One region of the Bradyrhizobium sp. USDA 3315 genome, then DNA from elsewhere that is predicted to be linked to it. Evidence: riboswitches for the same ligand, from Rfam matches in the RefSeq annotation. Region 1 holds a riboswitch; each other region holds the start of a gene.
The links. Region 1 has a riboswitch for cobalamin ahead of ACVIYL_RS13485 (TonB-dependent receptor). Riboswitches for the same ligand answer to the same signal wherever they lie in the genome.
Positions count from the first base shown of each region.

Region 2: another riboswitch for cobalamin. It lies ahead of ACVIYL_RS38660 (DUF1636 family protein); the one in region 1 lies ahead of ACVIYL_RS13485 (TonB-dependent receptor).
Region 3: another riboswitch for cobalamin. It lies ahead of ACVIYL_RS11475 (TonB-dependent receptor); the one in region 1 lies ahead of ACVIYL_RS13485 (TonB-dependent receptor).

Region 1 is NZ_JBSRYP010000001.1:2,942,738-2,947,950, reverse strand. Features, by position in the region: gene ACVIYL_RS13485 (TonB-dependent receptor) at 1-2,156, opposite strand, end outside; cobalamin riboswitch at 2,264-2,458, opposite strand; gene ACVIYL_RS13480 (CobW family GTP-binding protein) at 2,689-3,618, opposite strand; gene ACVIYL_RS13475 (amidohydrolase family protein) at 3,620-5,110, opposite strand.
Region 2 is NZ_JBSRYP010000001.1:8,225,723-8,230,935, forward strand. Features, by position in the region: gene cobN (cobaltochelatase subunit CobN) at 1-1,380, opposite strand, end outside; gene cobW (cobalamin biosynthesis protein CobW) at 1,380-2,414, opposite strand; gene ACVIYL_RS38660 (DUF1636 family protein) at 2,411-2,785, opposite strand; cobalamin riboswitch at 2,880-3,091, opposite strand; gene cobO (cob(I)yrinic acid a,c-diamide adenosyltransferase) at 3,128-3,781, shown strand; gene ACVIYL_RS38670 (cobyric acid synthase) at 3,793-5,213, shown strand, end outside.
Region 3 is NZ_JBSRYP010000001.1:2,515,329-2,520,541, forward strand. Features, by position in the region: gene ACVIYL_RS11465 (ABC transporter substrate-binding protein) at 1-245, opposite strand, end outside; gene ACVIYL_RS11470 (hypothetical protein) at 486-659, opposite strand; gene ACVIYL_RS11475 (TonB-dependent receptor) at 772-3,054, opposite strand; cobalamin riboswitch at 3,164-3,361, opposite strand; gene ACVIYL_RS11480 (FecCD family ABC transporter permease) at 3,474-4,517, shown strand; gene ACVIYL_RS11485 (ABC transporter ATP-binding protein) at 4,514-5,213, shown strand, end outside.

The DNA.
Region 1 (5,213 bases):
GTGGTGCGGTCGTCCGGCTTCCACCTGACGCCGCCATTGACCACGTTGTAGCCCGGACGCAGCTGGGTGTTGGCAAGATCGGAGTACATCGCACCGACGATCTGCACGCCGCCATAGGCCGACCAGTTGGGCGCGAAGTCCCAGGTCAGCCAGACGTTCGAGACCTGCTGCGGCACGTTGACCGGGACATTGCCGTTGAAGCTGACGATCTTGCCGCCGACCACCTGGCTGTTGTTGTCGTATCTGGCGCGCAACAGCGCAAGATTGGCGTCGACGCGCCAGCCGTCGCTCATCGCGAGCCCGATCGATCCTTCGACCCCGCGGGATGATTGCTGGCCGATCTGCAATGCCAGGCCGCCGGTGGGGTTGCCGGGATCGGGAATCGTGAGCCCGGTCTTGACGATCTCGTAGGCAGCCAGCGTCCACTCGCCGCGGCCGCCCCAGAACGACTGCTTGACCCCGATCTCGGTCTGCTTGCCGGTCGCAAGCTGGAACGTTTTCTGCGTGGTCGACAGTGAGATCAGATTGCTGACCGGATCGACGCCGACCGCGTACTGACCATAGAACGCGAGGTTCTTGATCGGCTCGTAAACGAGGCCAGCGCGCCAGCTGGTGCCCGATAGCGTCGTCTCAAAACTGTTCGCCGGCGTCTTGTAGTCGGTGCGATCGACCTCGGGACGATCATACCTGACCCCGGTCACCAGCGACAACTGATCGGTCAGCGAGAGACGATCCTCGGCGAACAGCGCGTATTGATTGGCGATCGCGTGGAAGCCCGGCGTGGTCGCCGTCGTCGTGGCGAAGAACGATCCCGGATCGAACACGTAAGGATTGACCGACGACGCGCCGCCATAGGGCGAGTTGTTGGTGTGGGTGAAGTCGATCCGGTTGACGTCGAACCCGGCAACGAACTGGTTGGCAAGTCCGAACACGTGACCGCTCAAGGTCGCGTCCATCCGGTTGCCGAGCTGCTTCTGGTCGTGGAAGATCTCGATATAGCTGGAGCGATCGATCAGCCGGCTCTTCGGATTCCAGGTGTAGTTTTCGATGTCGCGCCAGTGCCGCTCGCTGGTCAGGTAGTACAGCGTGTTGTTGACCTTGATGCCGTCGGCGACGTCCCACTCGGTCTTGAACTGGGTCCAGCTGTCCTGGTAGCGAATGGTGCTGTCGAGCGCATTGTAGTTCTTGAAGCGCAGCGCGTCCTGGATCGCGCCGTTGATCAGCGGCGTGCCGAAATAGCGCGACGGGCTGCGATCGCCGTAATCTTCCGAGAGCGTGAAGGCGAGATTGTCCGACGCCTGCACCCGCACCGCAGCGGAGACCACCGCGTTCGAGGTCTTGTCGCGATCGACCCAGCCGTCCGACATGTTGCCGGTAGCGTTGACGCGGTACGACACATTGGGATTGATCGGCCCGGTGCTGTCCACCGAGAGCCGCCGCGTCATGTTGCTGTCGAGCGAAACTTCGGCCTCGTTGTAGGGCGTACTGAGCGGTTTCTTCGGGATCACGTTGATGACGCCGCCGATCGCGCCTTCGCCGTACAGCACCGAGGCCGGGCCGCGCAGCACTTCGATGCGCTGCGTCGACCAGGTGTCGTAGGGGAACGTCAGCGTGCCGGAGCCGATATAGAAGCGCGTGCCGTCATACAGCGTCATCACCGAGTTGCTGCCGGCAAAGCCGCGGGTGCTGAACGACAGGCCGCCATTGCCGGGTGCCGGCGTTGCGATGAAGCCAGCCGCGTCCTGGGTGACGGCATCGAGCACATTATGCTGGCCGCGTTCAGCGATGGTCTGCGCCGTGATGACCTCGACGCTGGCCGGCGTCTGCAGCGGCGTCAGATTGAGACGACTGCCGGTGCCGCCCTGCGTGGTGGCATTGAGCGTCGGCGATGCCGATCCCCGTACGCCCGACGCTGCGACGCGCGGCGTGTTGCCGGTTGTTGCGATCGTCGCGGGCCTCGGCCGCGCCGCGGCGGCCACGGCACGGCTTCGCGCCGCGGGCTTCGGCCTTGCCACAGCGGAAGGCGCGACCTCAATCGGATCGAGCGTGGTTGGTGGAGGCGTTTGTGCCGAGCCTTCGGCCGGCAACAGCAGCGATGACAGGGAGCAGAGAAGACCGAGGCGCCATTTGCGCGCAACGGGAGAGGACGGAGACATGAAAAGGACTCGCGGTAACGTGGCACGTCACCGCGAACGCGGACTGGCGCATTGCCCAAAAGGCAGTGCTCCGATCCCACCAGGACGCCCCCGCCCGATGTGCTCGCGTGTGACCACGACTGACGGCAGGTCTCCTGGCTCACGGGTCATCGCCTGTCGGCGCCTTCCCGGGCCGATGGCCCAGTGGCAATTTGACGAAAGGCTCGCCGTTTACAGTTGCGGGGACAGCTGCGGCATTGGGGTTACCCTCGCACCGCATTCCCTTTTGATCCCCGAAGGGAACCGTCGGCAAAAACGATAGGTGCTGGCTGCAGGGCTGTCAATTCGATGCGATTGTCGCACACATGCTTTGCGAGATGCTGCTGCGGCGATGACACAGCGGCATCTGCGGGTGCCGCGGAGCTCCCTCTAATCCCGTCATCCTGAGGAGCCGCGAAGCGGCGTCTCGAAGGATGCACGGCCACAGCCGGGCCGTCCATCCTTCGAGGCTCGCTCTGCTCGCGCCTCAGGATGACGGAAACATAAGCTCACATCACTCAATGTCGACACATCCCTGCATCACCTCATCAATCTCCGCGCGCGACAGCGCACCCATCTCGGCGATGAACACGATGCGCGTGCGCGGCACGCCGGGCGACGGCACGCCGCCCGCAGCCAAGGTCGCGCGGCCGCCGGCGAGTTGAAACACGGTCAGCCGCCCGGGCTGCTCCACCGTCTCGAACAATCCCTTCGCCCGCGCCAGCTTCGGCGCCAATCTGCCGATCGCCTGTTGCAGGCGCGGCAGCACGACGGGCCGCTCCGAGGTCCAGCTCAGCGTCTCGAAGCGATCGGACGCCGGCCGTCGCGGCGCGGTCTCGCGCGGCGCCGGCACATGATCGAGGTCCGCCGGAAACACCAGCGCGGCCGGCACCTCGCCATGCAGCACCTCGACCACCACCGCCGCCGGGCGCACCGCACGCACGGCGTCGCGGATCGCGGCGCACGCGGCGGCGTCGGCCAGATCGACCTTGCTCAGCGCCACCACGTCCGCCGCCCGGAGCTGCGAGCGCAGCAGCGCATCGTTCAGCATCGCCGCAGGTTGCGTCGCGTCGACCACGCACAGCACCGTCTCCAGCGGCGCCTCCTTCCAGATCACGGGATCCATCAGGTTGCGCACGATGTCGGCGGGATCGGCGATTCCGCTGGTCTCGATCACGATGAATTCGGGACGCGGATCACGCCGCAGCAACGTGGCGAGTGTGCGCAGCAGGTCGCCCTCCAGCGTACAGCAGATGCAGCCATTGCTCAGGCTGACCACGCCGTCGCCGGCGCCGGCGATCAGCTCGGCGTCGATATTGATCGCACCGAAATCGTTGACCACCGCGGCGATGCGCCGTCCTTGCGCATGCGCCAGCAGATGGTTGACGACCGTGGTCTTGCCCGCCCCGAGGAAGCCCGCGACCAGCAGGATCGGGACCGGCACCTCAGCCCCCCGTGATAGGCCGGCGCACCGGCCGGCCGGGACGCGCCGCGACATCGAGGACACCATCGCTGATCAGCGGCTGGCCGCTGACCACGAGATGCCGCACGCCCTCCGCCGGACGATTCATCGCCGAGAAGGTCGCGCGATCGCTCAGCGTCTCGTAGTCGAACACCACGACATCGGCGTCGGCGCCGACCTGCAGCCTGCCTTTGGCGCGCATCGCCGGCGTGCTCGCCGACAGGATCTCGGCCGGGATCAGCGCGCATTTGCGGATGCCCTCGAGCAGCGACACTTTCTTGCGCTCGCGCACCCATTCGCGGATGAAGCGGGTGAAGCAGCCCGCCGAGCGCGGATGCGAGGTGGCATCGTCGGGCAGCGGCCAGGCGTCGCCGCTGTAGGGGCGGCCGTCCGACAGCGTCCACGGCATCGCGTCGGAGGCGATCGCGCCGCCCGGATACAGCACCGCCATATCGAGCAGATCGCGATGATGCGCGTTGTTCTCGATGTCGAGCACATGCCACAGCACCAAGGTCGAGGGCTCTTCGGCCTGTGCCGCCAGCAATTCCTCGCGGCTGCCGAAGCGGTGACCGTCGGTCACGCGCTGCACCGAATCGTAGCCGAGGCCGTTGCGCTCCTCGAATTTCGGATCGCTGAAGAAGGTCGCCGCCAGCACGGTCGAGCCGGTGCCGTAGGGATAGGCCTCCACCGTGATCGGCAGGCCCTGCGCCTGCGCTTTCGCGATCAGCCCAACACAGCGTTCGATATCGGTCTTGCTCGACGAGTTGAAGTGGCAGATGTGCATATGCGCGCCGGTGGCGCCGGCATAGCCGATCAGGCGGATATAGGCCTCGGCCGCGCTCTCGGGATCGATCCGCGACATGTAGGCGACGTGGGTGAAGGTCGGCACCGCATGATTCGCCGCGAGCTGGCACACCGCGGTCAATTCCTGCACGCCGGCGCCCGGCGCATAAGCGTTGAGAATGCCGATGCCGATACCGCCCTCGTTCAGGCCGATCGCGAGGCGCTCCAGGATGCCGCCGACCTCGCCTTCGGTCGCCACGTTTTCGATCCAGCGGCGATCGCGCATCGCGGCACCAAACGATTCCAGCGAGCTTTCCGAATTCGAACCGGTCATCGCGCCGATGCGCGCGAAGGCCCAGTTGGCGGCGGCGCCGTAGTTCAGCACCCTGCCCTTCTCGGCCTGGCGCTTGTACCAGGACGCGACCGGCAACACGCCGGCCTCGAGGTCGAGCGAGGTCGTCACCCCGTCGAACGCCTGCATGCGGTCGGCCGGTATGGTCTGGCCATGCGCGTGCAGGTCGATGAAGCCCGGCGCCACCACGAGCCCGGTCGCGTCGATCTGCCGTTCGGAACCGCCGAGGCCGGTGCCGACCGCGGCGATCTTGCCGTCGACGACGGCGACATCGCCGATCGCGTCCATCCCGCTGGCCGGATCCACCACCCGGCCGCCGCTGATCACCAAGCCACCCATCTCGCCACTCCTCGCATTCCGAAACCGACCGGTCTCCTGTCGAGCACAGAGAAGCGCATCGCACTGATCGCAGCAAGCCGGCCAGGGTTGTGGCGACATGCTG
Region 2 (5,213 bases), 5.3 Mb from region 1:
CTCCGGCGCGCCCCATGCGCGGCTGAGATCGTCCTGCAGCAGCTCGGGAAGGCCGGAAAGCGCCGCGCGATAGTCGGCGACGTTCCACGTCAAAGTCCTCCGCAAAAGAATGTCGCCTAGCGACCGCACCGGCTCAAGGTCAAATCCCGCGGCCGCGAGATCAGCCAGCAATGCCTCGACCGAAGCCAGCGCATCGAGGCCGACGGCATGCGCGATCTGATGTGGACGGCCGGGATAGTTCGATAGCACCAGCGCAAACCGCTTCTCCGGTGCCGGCTTGCTGGCAAGCCGATGCCAGGCGGCCACGCGTGCGGCAATTGCAGCGACGCGCTCGGCATCCGGTCGATGCGCAAGATGCGCGAATTGCAGCTCGGGATCGCGCTCACCAGGCGATTTGAAGCTCACGACGCCTGTGAACAGGCGGCCATCGACCTCCGGCAGCACCACATGCATCGCGAGATCGCCGGGCGAGAGCCCGCGGAGCGACAAGGCCCAATCCTCGCGCCGCGCGGTCGACAGCGCGACCTGGAACACCGGGCATGATGCGGCGTCGAAGGGCGCCGTGCCGTCGTCACCGGCCGCGGAAAACGCGGTCGCATTGACGATCGCCGCTGGAGCGCATTGCGCGAACTGAACGCGCAGCCAATCGGCCACGCCCGCCGCCTTCAATGAAGTGACGAACACGCCATGAGCATCAAAGCCCCTCTCACGCAATGCATCGATCAATGCATCGACCGGCGCCGTATCGCCTGCCGCGAGGTAGGAACGATAAAACGTCACCAGCACGCGCGGCCGGCCGTCCGGTGCCGGCAACGCCGTGATGGCACCGCGCCGGGAATCGTAGACGCCGATCTCGGGAAGATCGATCTCGCCGACCACCGGCCCGGCATAGAGTCCGGACGCCAGCGCCAGTTGCGCGATCACGGCCTGCGCGGCAACCGGGCCGCCCTTGTCGCACAGCACCTTCAGACGGCGCAGCGTCGAGACCGGCAAGGTCGAGAATTCATCGAGCCGCAGATCGTCGCGGCCATCCGCCGGCAGCACCACCAGGGCAATGCCGCGCTCCTTCGCCAGCCGATGCACCGCGGCCAGCCCGTATGACCAATAGGGCTCGCCGCCGATCAGCCGCACCAGAATGCCGCGGGCGTGCGAGAGCGTCCGCTCGATATAGGTATCGACCGACAGCGGATGGCGCAGCTCCGCGAGATTGGCGAGCCGCAGCGACGGCAGCGCAGCACGGCCGCGCCGCCAGCCGGCCGCGAAGGCAGCAAGATCGCTGTCGGAAAACGACAACACCACGAGATCGGCCGGATCCTGGCCGAGGTCCCTTGGCGTCGCGGTCTCCTCAAGGCCGCGGCTCTCGCGGAAGACGACGTGCATCAGACACCAAGCCGTGCCCTGATCGCGGCTTCATCGATGTCGGCATGTTCGCCGATCACGACGAGCTTCGACTGCCGCGCCCGGGCACCCCAGGGCATGTCGAACTGATGCCGCACCCGCTCGCCGACCGATTGCACCAACAGCCGCATCGGCTTGCCTTCGACCGCGATGTAGCCCTTGGCGCGCAGCACGTTCTGCTCGCGCGCCAGCCCCTTGATCGAGGCGACCAGCGCGTCGACATCCGAAACTTCCGGAAGATCGATCACGACGGAATTGAAATCGTCGTGCTCGTGTTCCTCCTCGCCATCGTGATGCGACGGCCGCGCCGCGAGATCGCTTTCCGCCGCCGCCCCGAGCCCGAGGATCACGCGCGCGTCGATCGTGCCGTCGACGACGGGCAACATCGGCACCTCGCGCGGCATCTCGGCCGCGATCACCGCTTTCGCTGCCTTGATCCCCTCCGCCCCGGCGAGATCCGCCTTGGTCAGCAGCACGATATCGGCACAGGCGATCTGGTCCTCGAACACTTCCGACAGCGGCGTCTCGTGGTCGAGATTGTCGTCCGCTGCACGCTGCGCATCCACCGCGGCCGGATCAGGCGCAAAACGGCCGGCGGCGACGGCCTCGGCGTCGGCGAGCGCGATCACGCCGTCGACCGTGATCCGCGAACGGATCTCCGGCCAGTCGAACGCTTTCAGCAGCGGCTTCGGCAGGGCGAGCCCCGAGGTCTCGATCACGATGTGATCGGGCTTCACGTTCCGCGCTAGCAACTGCTCCATCGCCGGGATGAAATCGTCGGCGACAGTGCAGCAGATGCAGCCATTGGCGAGCTCGACGATGTTCTCGGCCGGACAATTGGCGTCGGCGCACGACTTCAGGATGTCGCCGTCGACGCCTTCGCTGCCGAATTCGTTGACCAGTACCGCGAGCTTCTTGCCGTTGGCATTGCGGATCAGATGCTGGATCAGTGTCGTCTTGCCGGAGCCGAGAAAGCCGGTCACGACGGTGACCGGAATTTTGGCGAGCGTGGTCATTCTGCGGCCTCCGGCACGACGGGAAGAGGTGGAATGCGGCCGAGCGATTGCTTGCGGAAGATTTCCGGACGGCTGCGCCACGGCACGATGCCGTCGGGCGCCGCCGCATAGGCGGAGGCACCGGCGATCACATCCGCGGCATTATCAGCGGACAGTCGGCCGTAGACATAGGACCAGCGCCCCGGCGCGCTGAGCGCGACCGAGCAACCTTGGCTGCAGGCCGACAGGCATGCGACGGGAACCAGATTGACGTCATCAGGCACGCCGGCCTCGACAAGCGCGGCATGCAGGCGTGCACCGGGCGCGAGCTCACCTTCCGCCGGCGTCTGGCCGGCGCGGCAGGTGATGCAGACATGAAGTGTAACGCTCATCGCCCTTCCTGGATTGACAGCGGGAAGCGATGAGGCACACGAACCGATTTTGGACAGGTTCGTTCCCCGTCGCGGAACACCCCGTCCGCCGGTTTCACAACATGCTGCGTTGGCAGGTCTCCCGGCTTGCGGAGCAGGTTTTACCCTTCGATGCCCACCTTCCCGACTCCGTATGGAATCAGTGGCTTGGGCATCTCTCCGGTCACGGTCGCGGGGGCGGCTGCGCTTCGGGCCCGATTTAGCGGAGCCCTATCGCATTCCCTCTTCGCCTGTCGTAGGACAGGAACCAACGCAGGACCACCATTCGTCCAAGCCTCGCACTTGTCAAGCCGAAGGAATGTGATGACTTCTGATGGAAAGGACGCTGAAGACGGCGCCGTCGGCACCGATCTTTCGCCGGATGCGCGCCACGCGGACAAGATGGCGAAAAAGAAGGCCGCCCGCGACCGCATCATGGCGACCAAGAGCGGTGAAAAGGGCCTGATCATCGTTCATACCGGCGCCGGCAAAGGAAAATCGTCCTCCGCGTTCGGCATGATCGTGCGCTGTGTGGCGCACGGCTTTCCCTGCGCCGTGGTGCAGTTCATCAAGGGCGCCTGGGATACCGGCGAGCGCCGCCTGCTCACCGGGCATTTCGGCGATCTGTGTCAATTTCACGCCATGGGCGAAGGCTTTACCTGGGAGACGCAGGATCGCGCCCGCGACATCGCGGCGGCGCAAGCCGGCTGGGAAAAGGCCAGGCAGCTGATCGCGGACCCGAGCCTGCGCATGGTCGTGCTCGACGAGATCAACATCGCGCTACGCTACGATTACCTTGCGATCGCCGATGTCGTCGACTTCCTGACCACGTCGAAGCCGCCGATGACCCATGTCGTGCTCACCGGGCGCAACGCCAAGGAGGAGCTGATCGAGATTGCCGATCTCGTCACCGAGATGACGCTGGTAAAGCATCCGTTCCGCTCCGGCATCAAGGCCCAGCCGGGCGTCGAGTTCTGACGGGCATCACGATGGCGCGCGCATTGATGATCCAGGGAGCCGGCTCGGACGTGGGCAAATCGCTCATCGTCGCCGGCCTCGCCCGCGCCGCCAGACGGCGCGGCCTGCGCGTGCTGCCGTTCAAGCCGCAGAACATGTCGAACAACGCCGCCGTGACCGTCGATGGCGGCGAGATCGGCCGCGCGCAGGCGTTGCAGGCGCTCGCCGCCGGCGTCGAGCCGCACACCGACATGAACCCGGTGCTGCTGAAGCCCGAGACCGATGTCGGCGCCCAGGTCATCGTGCACGGCAAACGGATCGCCACCGCACGCGCGCGCGAATATGCCGGCATGAAACCATCGCTGATGGGCGCGGTGCTGGAGAGTTTTGCGCGCCTGAAGCAGCGCGCCGATCTGGTGCTGGTCGAGGGCGCCGGCAGTCCCGCCGAGGTCAACTTACGCAAAGCCGATATCGCCAATATGGGATTTGCGCGCAAAGCAGACGTGCCCGTGGTGCTGGTCGGCGACATCGACCGCGGCGGCGTGATCGCGCAGCTCGTCGGCATCAAGACGGTGATCGACCCTGATGATGCCGCGATGATCCAGGGCTTTGTCATCAACAAATTCCGCGGCGATCCGACATTGTTCGACGACGGCTATCGCCTGATCGAAGAACGCACGGCGTGGCGCGGCTTTGGCGTGCTGCCCTGGTTCGTCCGCGCCGGCGAACTTCCGGCCGAAGATGCGCTCGGGCTCGGCGAGGCGCGCAAGCCCGGCCAGTGCAAGATCGCGTTCCTTGCGCTGTCGCGGATTGCCAATTTCGACGACCTCGATCCGCTGAAGCTCGAGCCCGGCGTCGATCTCGTGATGGTACGTCCGGGCGAAGCCATCCCGGGTGATGCGAAGCTCGTCATCCTGCCCGGCTCGAAATCGACCCGCGGCGATCTCGCCTTCCTGCGCGCGCAAGGCTGGGACATCGACCTCCTCGCGCATCATCGCCGCGGCGGCCATGTCCTCGGCCTGTGCGGCGGATACCAGATGCTTGGACACAGCGTCGCCGACCCCGATGGGATCGAAGGTCCTGCCGGCGAAACGCGCGGGCTCGGGCTGCTCGATGTCGCAACCACCATGACCGAACAGAAGACGCTGACGCGCTCCAGCGCGGTGCATGCCGCGACCAGCCAGCCGATCAGCGCCTATGAAATCCATATCGGGCGCACCGACGGGCCGGATCGCGCGCGGCCCTTTGCATCACTCGACGGTACGGCTGAGGGCGCGGTCTCCGCAGACGGGCGCGTTCACGGCAGCTATCTGCACGGCCTGTTCGCCTCGGACGAATTTCGCAAGGCGTTCCTTGCACAGCTCGACATCCCCGCGGCGGATCAGACTTACGGCGCCAGGGTCGAGAGCGCGCTCGACGCGCTCGCCGGGCACATCGAGACCCATCTCGATGT
Region 3 (5,213 bases), 430 kb from region 1:
AGGATGACATCCACATTCGCACCGACCAGCTCCGAGGCGAGGCCTGGAAGGCGCTCGAGCTTCGATTCGGCAAATCGCGGTTCGATGACGATGTCGCGTCCTTCGAGATAGCCGCGGTCGGCGAAGTCGCTCAGAAGATTTTTCTTGATGGAATCGAAGAGCGGCGACGGGCCGCCGTTGACGAGGATTCCTACTTTTCTGGGAGCTTGTTGCGCATCGGACGGGTCGCACATCGACGCGATCATGCAGAAGACCGTGAGCACTGCCTTCGCAAATCTCATGGCACCGCCCCCCAGCAAGGACCCAGCGTCCATGCGAGCCTAGCATTCAGGGGGTGGGCAACCAATCCGGAAGGGTGGTCCGGCCCATGACCTCGCTGCGACCTAATGTCTGCTTGGCGAGGATGAGCCGGGCTCGGTAGTTCGCAACCTACGAGGCCGCCGCGCGCGACTGCGCGGGATCGGTCGATCGATCTTCGCCGCGCCTCACAACGGCTCGTCATCATTGCCGTAGCGGTCGAGCTTCGGCGTGGCGATGTCGCCGTCCTCGTAGTACTCGTCGTCCTGTAGCGCTGCGGGTGGCGGAGGTTTCTTCGACTTGTCGTCGGCCTTGTCTTTGGTCTTCGTGCCGCCCTTGGTCTGCTTCCCGGCCTTGGCCATGCGTTTCCCCTGCGCGGGTCAAATCAGCTGCCGGAACTCTACCCCAGTTTCCGTGCGTTTGTAATATTCGGAGACGGTGCGGCGGGGCACACCCGCCCCACCGGATCATGCTCTAGAACGTCGCGCCGGCCTTTACCATGTAGGTGCGGCCGGGCAGCGGGTAGGCCGAGAAGCGGCCCTCGGTGAACGTGCTCGCGATGGCGTAGTCGTAATAGAGCGCGTTGAACAGGTTGTTCACGCTCAGCGACCAGAAGAAGCGGTCAACTTGCCCGCTCAGCTTGATATCGGCGGTGGCGTTGCCGGGAATCCGGCTCTGGGTGTTGGCCTGGTCGTTGTCCATGATGCGCGAGCTCCAGGCCCGCACCGTGGCGTCGAACACCAGATAGTTCTGCCAGATATTCCAGGTGACGCCGAGATTGCCGGTGTAGCGCGACACCAGCGGCACGTCGTTGCCGGCCCAGATGCCTTCGCGGAACACCGCGCGGGTGATCGCCATGCCGCCGCGCAGGGTGACGCTGTCGCTGACCTTGAGCGCCGCGCTAGTCTCCGAGCCGTAGCGGCGGGTGGGGTCGAGGTTGGTGTTGAAGAACAGCACCGGGTTGAAATGGATCTCGTTCTCGAGATCCATCAGATAGACGCTGGACTGGACCTGGAAGCGGTTGGTCCTGACGCGAAAGCCGCCCTCGACATCCTGCGAGGTCTGGGTCTTGAGCTGGAAATTCTGCGGGATCGGGGCGAAGGTCAGTGGGTCGAATGACGGACCCGACGCGACGCGTTCGTCGACATCAGGCGTGCGGAATGCGCGTGCCGCGCGGCCGAACACCGAGAAAGTGTCGGTCAGGCGATGCTCGATGCCGACATGCAGCGCGTATTGCGTCTCGTTGCTGTCGAGCGGTGCCGCCTGGGTGTCGAATGCGAATGGCGCATTCGGGTCGTAGCGATCGCGCGCCGAGATGCTGGTGTTCTGCACGCGCGCGCCGTAGGCGAAGTCGGTCGTCGGCAGCACGCCGATCGTGTGCTGCCAGTAGCCGGCCACGCTCTGCTGCTCGATATTGTAGATGTGGAACGGGTCGACGCCCTGATAGGCGCCGCGCGCCTCGCGGAAGGTCGAATCGTAATAGTCGATGCCGGTCAGGATCGTCGACGGCACGCCCAGCATCACGTTCTTGACGCTGAGCCGCGGCGTCAGCGACCAGGTCTGCAGCGCGGCGTCATTGTAGGTCGAGGCGAAGCTGATGGTCGGCACCGTGCCGAAGAAGCCGCTCTGCGTCTCGCGCTGCCGCCAGCCGCCGTCGACGATGAGGTCGACGCCGTTCATCAGCGTCTTGGTGAAGCCGGCGGTGACGCTGGCGGTCTGCTGGTTGGCATAGTCGAAGGGCGTCGCGGCGCCGCGGCGATCGGTGAGCAGCTCGTTCACGCCGATCGACGGATCGACCAGCCGTCCGCCGGGTAGGCCGAGCTTCTGGTCGCTGCCGGTGACGGTCAGGAAGGCGGTGAGATCCGGCGTCGTGTAGTTGATGTTGCCGACGGCGTTGCGCTGGTCGAGCGCATTGTTGACGCGGTAGCCGTCCGACTTGATGCCGTTGCCGTAGAACGAGGTGGACCACGGGCCGGAATTGAGTGCCGCGGAGACCGCGGCCATGCGGGTGTTGAACGAGCCAACTCCGGCCTCGGCCCGCATCGTCGTCGGCGGGCCGCCGACGCCGGTCTTGGTGATGATGTTGACGACGCCGCCCACCGCGTTGTCGCCGTAGAGCACCGCGCCGCTGTTGCCGCGCGTGATCTCGATGCGCTCGATCGAATCGAGCGGAATCGTGGTGAGGTCGAAGCCGGCCTTGTCGACGTCGTTGAGGCGGCGGCCGTTGAGCAGGAAGAGGGTATTGTCGGTCGCGAACGCGCCGAAGCCGCGCAGGTCGACCGACGTCTTGGCGCCGTTCGGTCCGCCATAGGGCGTTTGCAGCTGCACGCCCGGCACCTGCGCGAGGATCTCGGGCAACGACTGCACCGGCGAATGCGCGATGTCGTCGGCGGTGATCACGGCCGAGGAGGTGCCGACAATGCCGGCGAACTGGCGGCCGCCGGTGCCGCCCGTTCCGGTGGCCACACCGGTCCCTGTCGTGCCCGATCCGGCTCCGCTGCCTGTATTGTTGCCTTGCGAGGTGCCCGGCGCCGGGCGTCGCGGCGCCGGCGCTTCGTCAGCGGCCGGCCTGGCGCGCGTGACGTTCTGGTCGCCCGGCTTGGTGACTTCGATCGCCGGCAGCTGATCGGGAGCGGGTGCCTGCTGCGCCCGCGCTGCGGAGACAAGGAATGCCGGCGCGAGCATCGTCGCCGGCGCGATCATCGTCGACGCGAGCAGAAGCGCGCGGCGCCGCCGATGGAAAGGGAAGGAGAACATAAGCAAGGCCTCGGCAACGTCAGTGGCACGTCACCGCGAACCAGTCTCACCATCGTGCTCACAGCATCAGGTGAAGCTCATGCCTGTACTCCCCGACCGGCAGCATCGCGTGTGACCACGGCTGACGGCAGGTCTCCTGGCTCGCGGGTCGTTACCCTTCGTCGCCTTCCCAGGACCGAGATTCCCAGTGGCCTGTGACGAAGGATTCACCGCATACAGTTGCGGGGGCAGCCGCGGCGTTGGGGAAGTTTCCCCGTACCGCATTCCCTTTTCATCTCATGAAAGAACCGTCATGTTCATCTAGGGTTCGGCCGGGTAGCAAAGTCAATCCGGCGGAAGTCGGGCAATGGCCGTGCGGCCACGGTTTTTGTCGAGTGTCGCTTGTCTGCCACGACGATCGTTGTAAGAGCATGGATCCGATGAGCGTGCAGGATTTTGCCTTGGCGGCCGAGGTCGCGGCGCGGCGCCGGTGGGGCGCCACCGCGGCGCTGCTCGCGCTTGTGCTGCTGCTGCTGGTGATCTCGCTCGGCATCGGGCCGGTGCGGCTGTCGCCGCTCGCGGTGATCGAGGCGCTGTTCGGCGGCGGCAGCGATGTGGCGCAGGTGATCGTGCGCGAGATCCGCCTGCCGCGCACCATCCTGGCATTCGCGATCGGCGGTATTCTTGGGCTGTCAGGCGCGGCGCTGCAAGGGTTGCTGCGCAACCCGCTGGCCTCGCCGTCGCTGTTCGGCGCGCCGCAATCGGCCGCCTTCGGCGCGGTGCTGGTGATCGCGCTGGGCCTCGCCGATGTGCGCTCCTACGCGCTGCCGGTGGTGGCGATCATCGCCGCGTTCGGCTCGGTGTTCGCGCTGCTTGCGATCGCCGGCCGCAATGCCGGGCTGTTGATCCTGATCCTCGCCGGGCTCGCGATCTCGAGCTTTGCGGGAGCCGCGACCGCGCTGGTGATGAATCTCTCGAGCAATCCGTTCGTGGTGCTGGAGATCGCGTTCTGGCTGCTCGGCTCGCTGGAAGACCGCAGCTTCCAGCACGTCGCGCTGGCGCTGCCCTTCATCATCGCAGGCGCCGCCATCCTGCTCAGCCAGGCGAGCGCCTTCCGCGCGCTGACGCTTGGCGAGGAGGCGGCGCAGAGCCTCGGCGTCGACGTCGGGCGGTTGCGGCTCTTCGTGATCACGGGCGTGGCGCTCGGCGTCGGCGGCGCGGTCGCAGTCACCGGCACGATCGGTTTCATCGGCCTCGTCGCGCCGCATCTGATGCGTCCCGTGATCGGTCACGATCCGGCGCGGCTCTTGGTGCCGAGCGCGCTCACCGGCTCGGCGCTGCTGCTCGCCGCCGACATCGCGGTGCGCATCATTCCCTCGACCTCAGACATCAAGGTCGGCGTGCTGACCTCGATCATCGGCGTGCCGTTCTTCCTCTGTCTGATCATGCGCGAACGCCGCGCGCTCGGCGGAGGCGTGGCATGACGCTGCTCTCGGCTGCCGCGCTCAATGCCTCGCTCGGCAGCCGCAAGGTGCTGCACGATGTCTCCCTGTCGCTGCCGTCGGGCCATCTGGTCGCGCTGGTCGGGCCGAACGGCGCCGGCAAGACCACGCTGCTGCGCGCGCTGGCCGGGCTGATCCCGTCGGGCGGCGAGATCCGGATCGGCGGCGATGCGCTGGCGTCGCTGCCGCTGCGCGAGCGCGCGAAACGTTTCGCCTATCTGCCGCAGGGCCACATGGTGCACTGGCCGCTGCCGGCACGCGATATCGTCGCGCTCGGCCGCTATCCGCACGGTGCGACCGATCCGGCGCGGCTGTCGCAGACGGATGTGGAGGCGGTGCTGCGCGCGATGCAGGCGGTCGACGTCGCTGAGTTCAGCGATCGCCGCGTCACCGAACTCTCCGGCGGCGAGCGCAGCCGCGTCGCACTGGCCCGGGTGCTCGCGGTGGAGGCGCCCGTGATCCTCGCCGACGAGCCGACGGCCTCGCTCGATCCGCGCCACCAGATCGACGTGATGCAGAAGCTGCGCAACGTTGCCGACACCGGCGTGCTGGTCATCGTGGTGACGCATGACCTGGGACTCGCCGCGCGCTTTGCCGATCACGTGCTGGTGCTCGCGGAGGGGCGGCTGGCCGCGCAGGGCGCGCCTGTCGAGGCACTATCGGAGAGCGTCCTCGCCA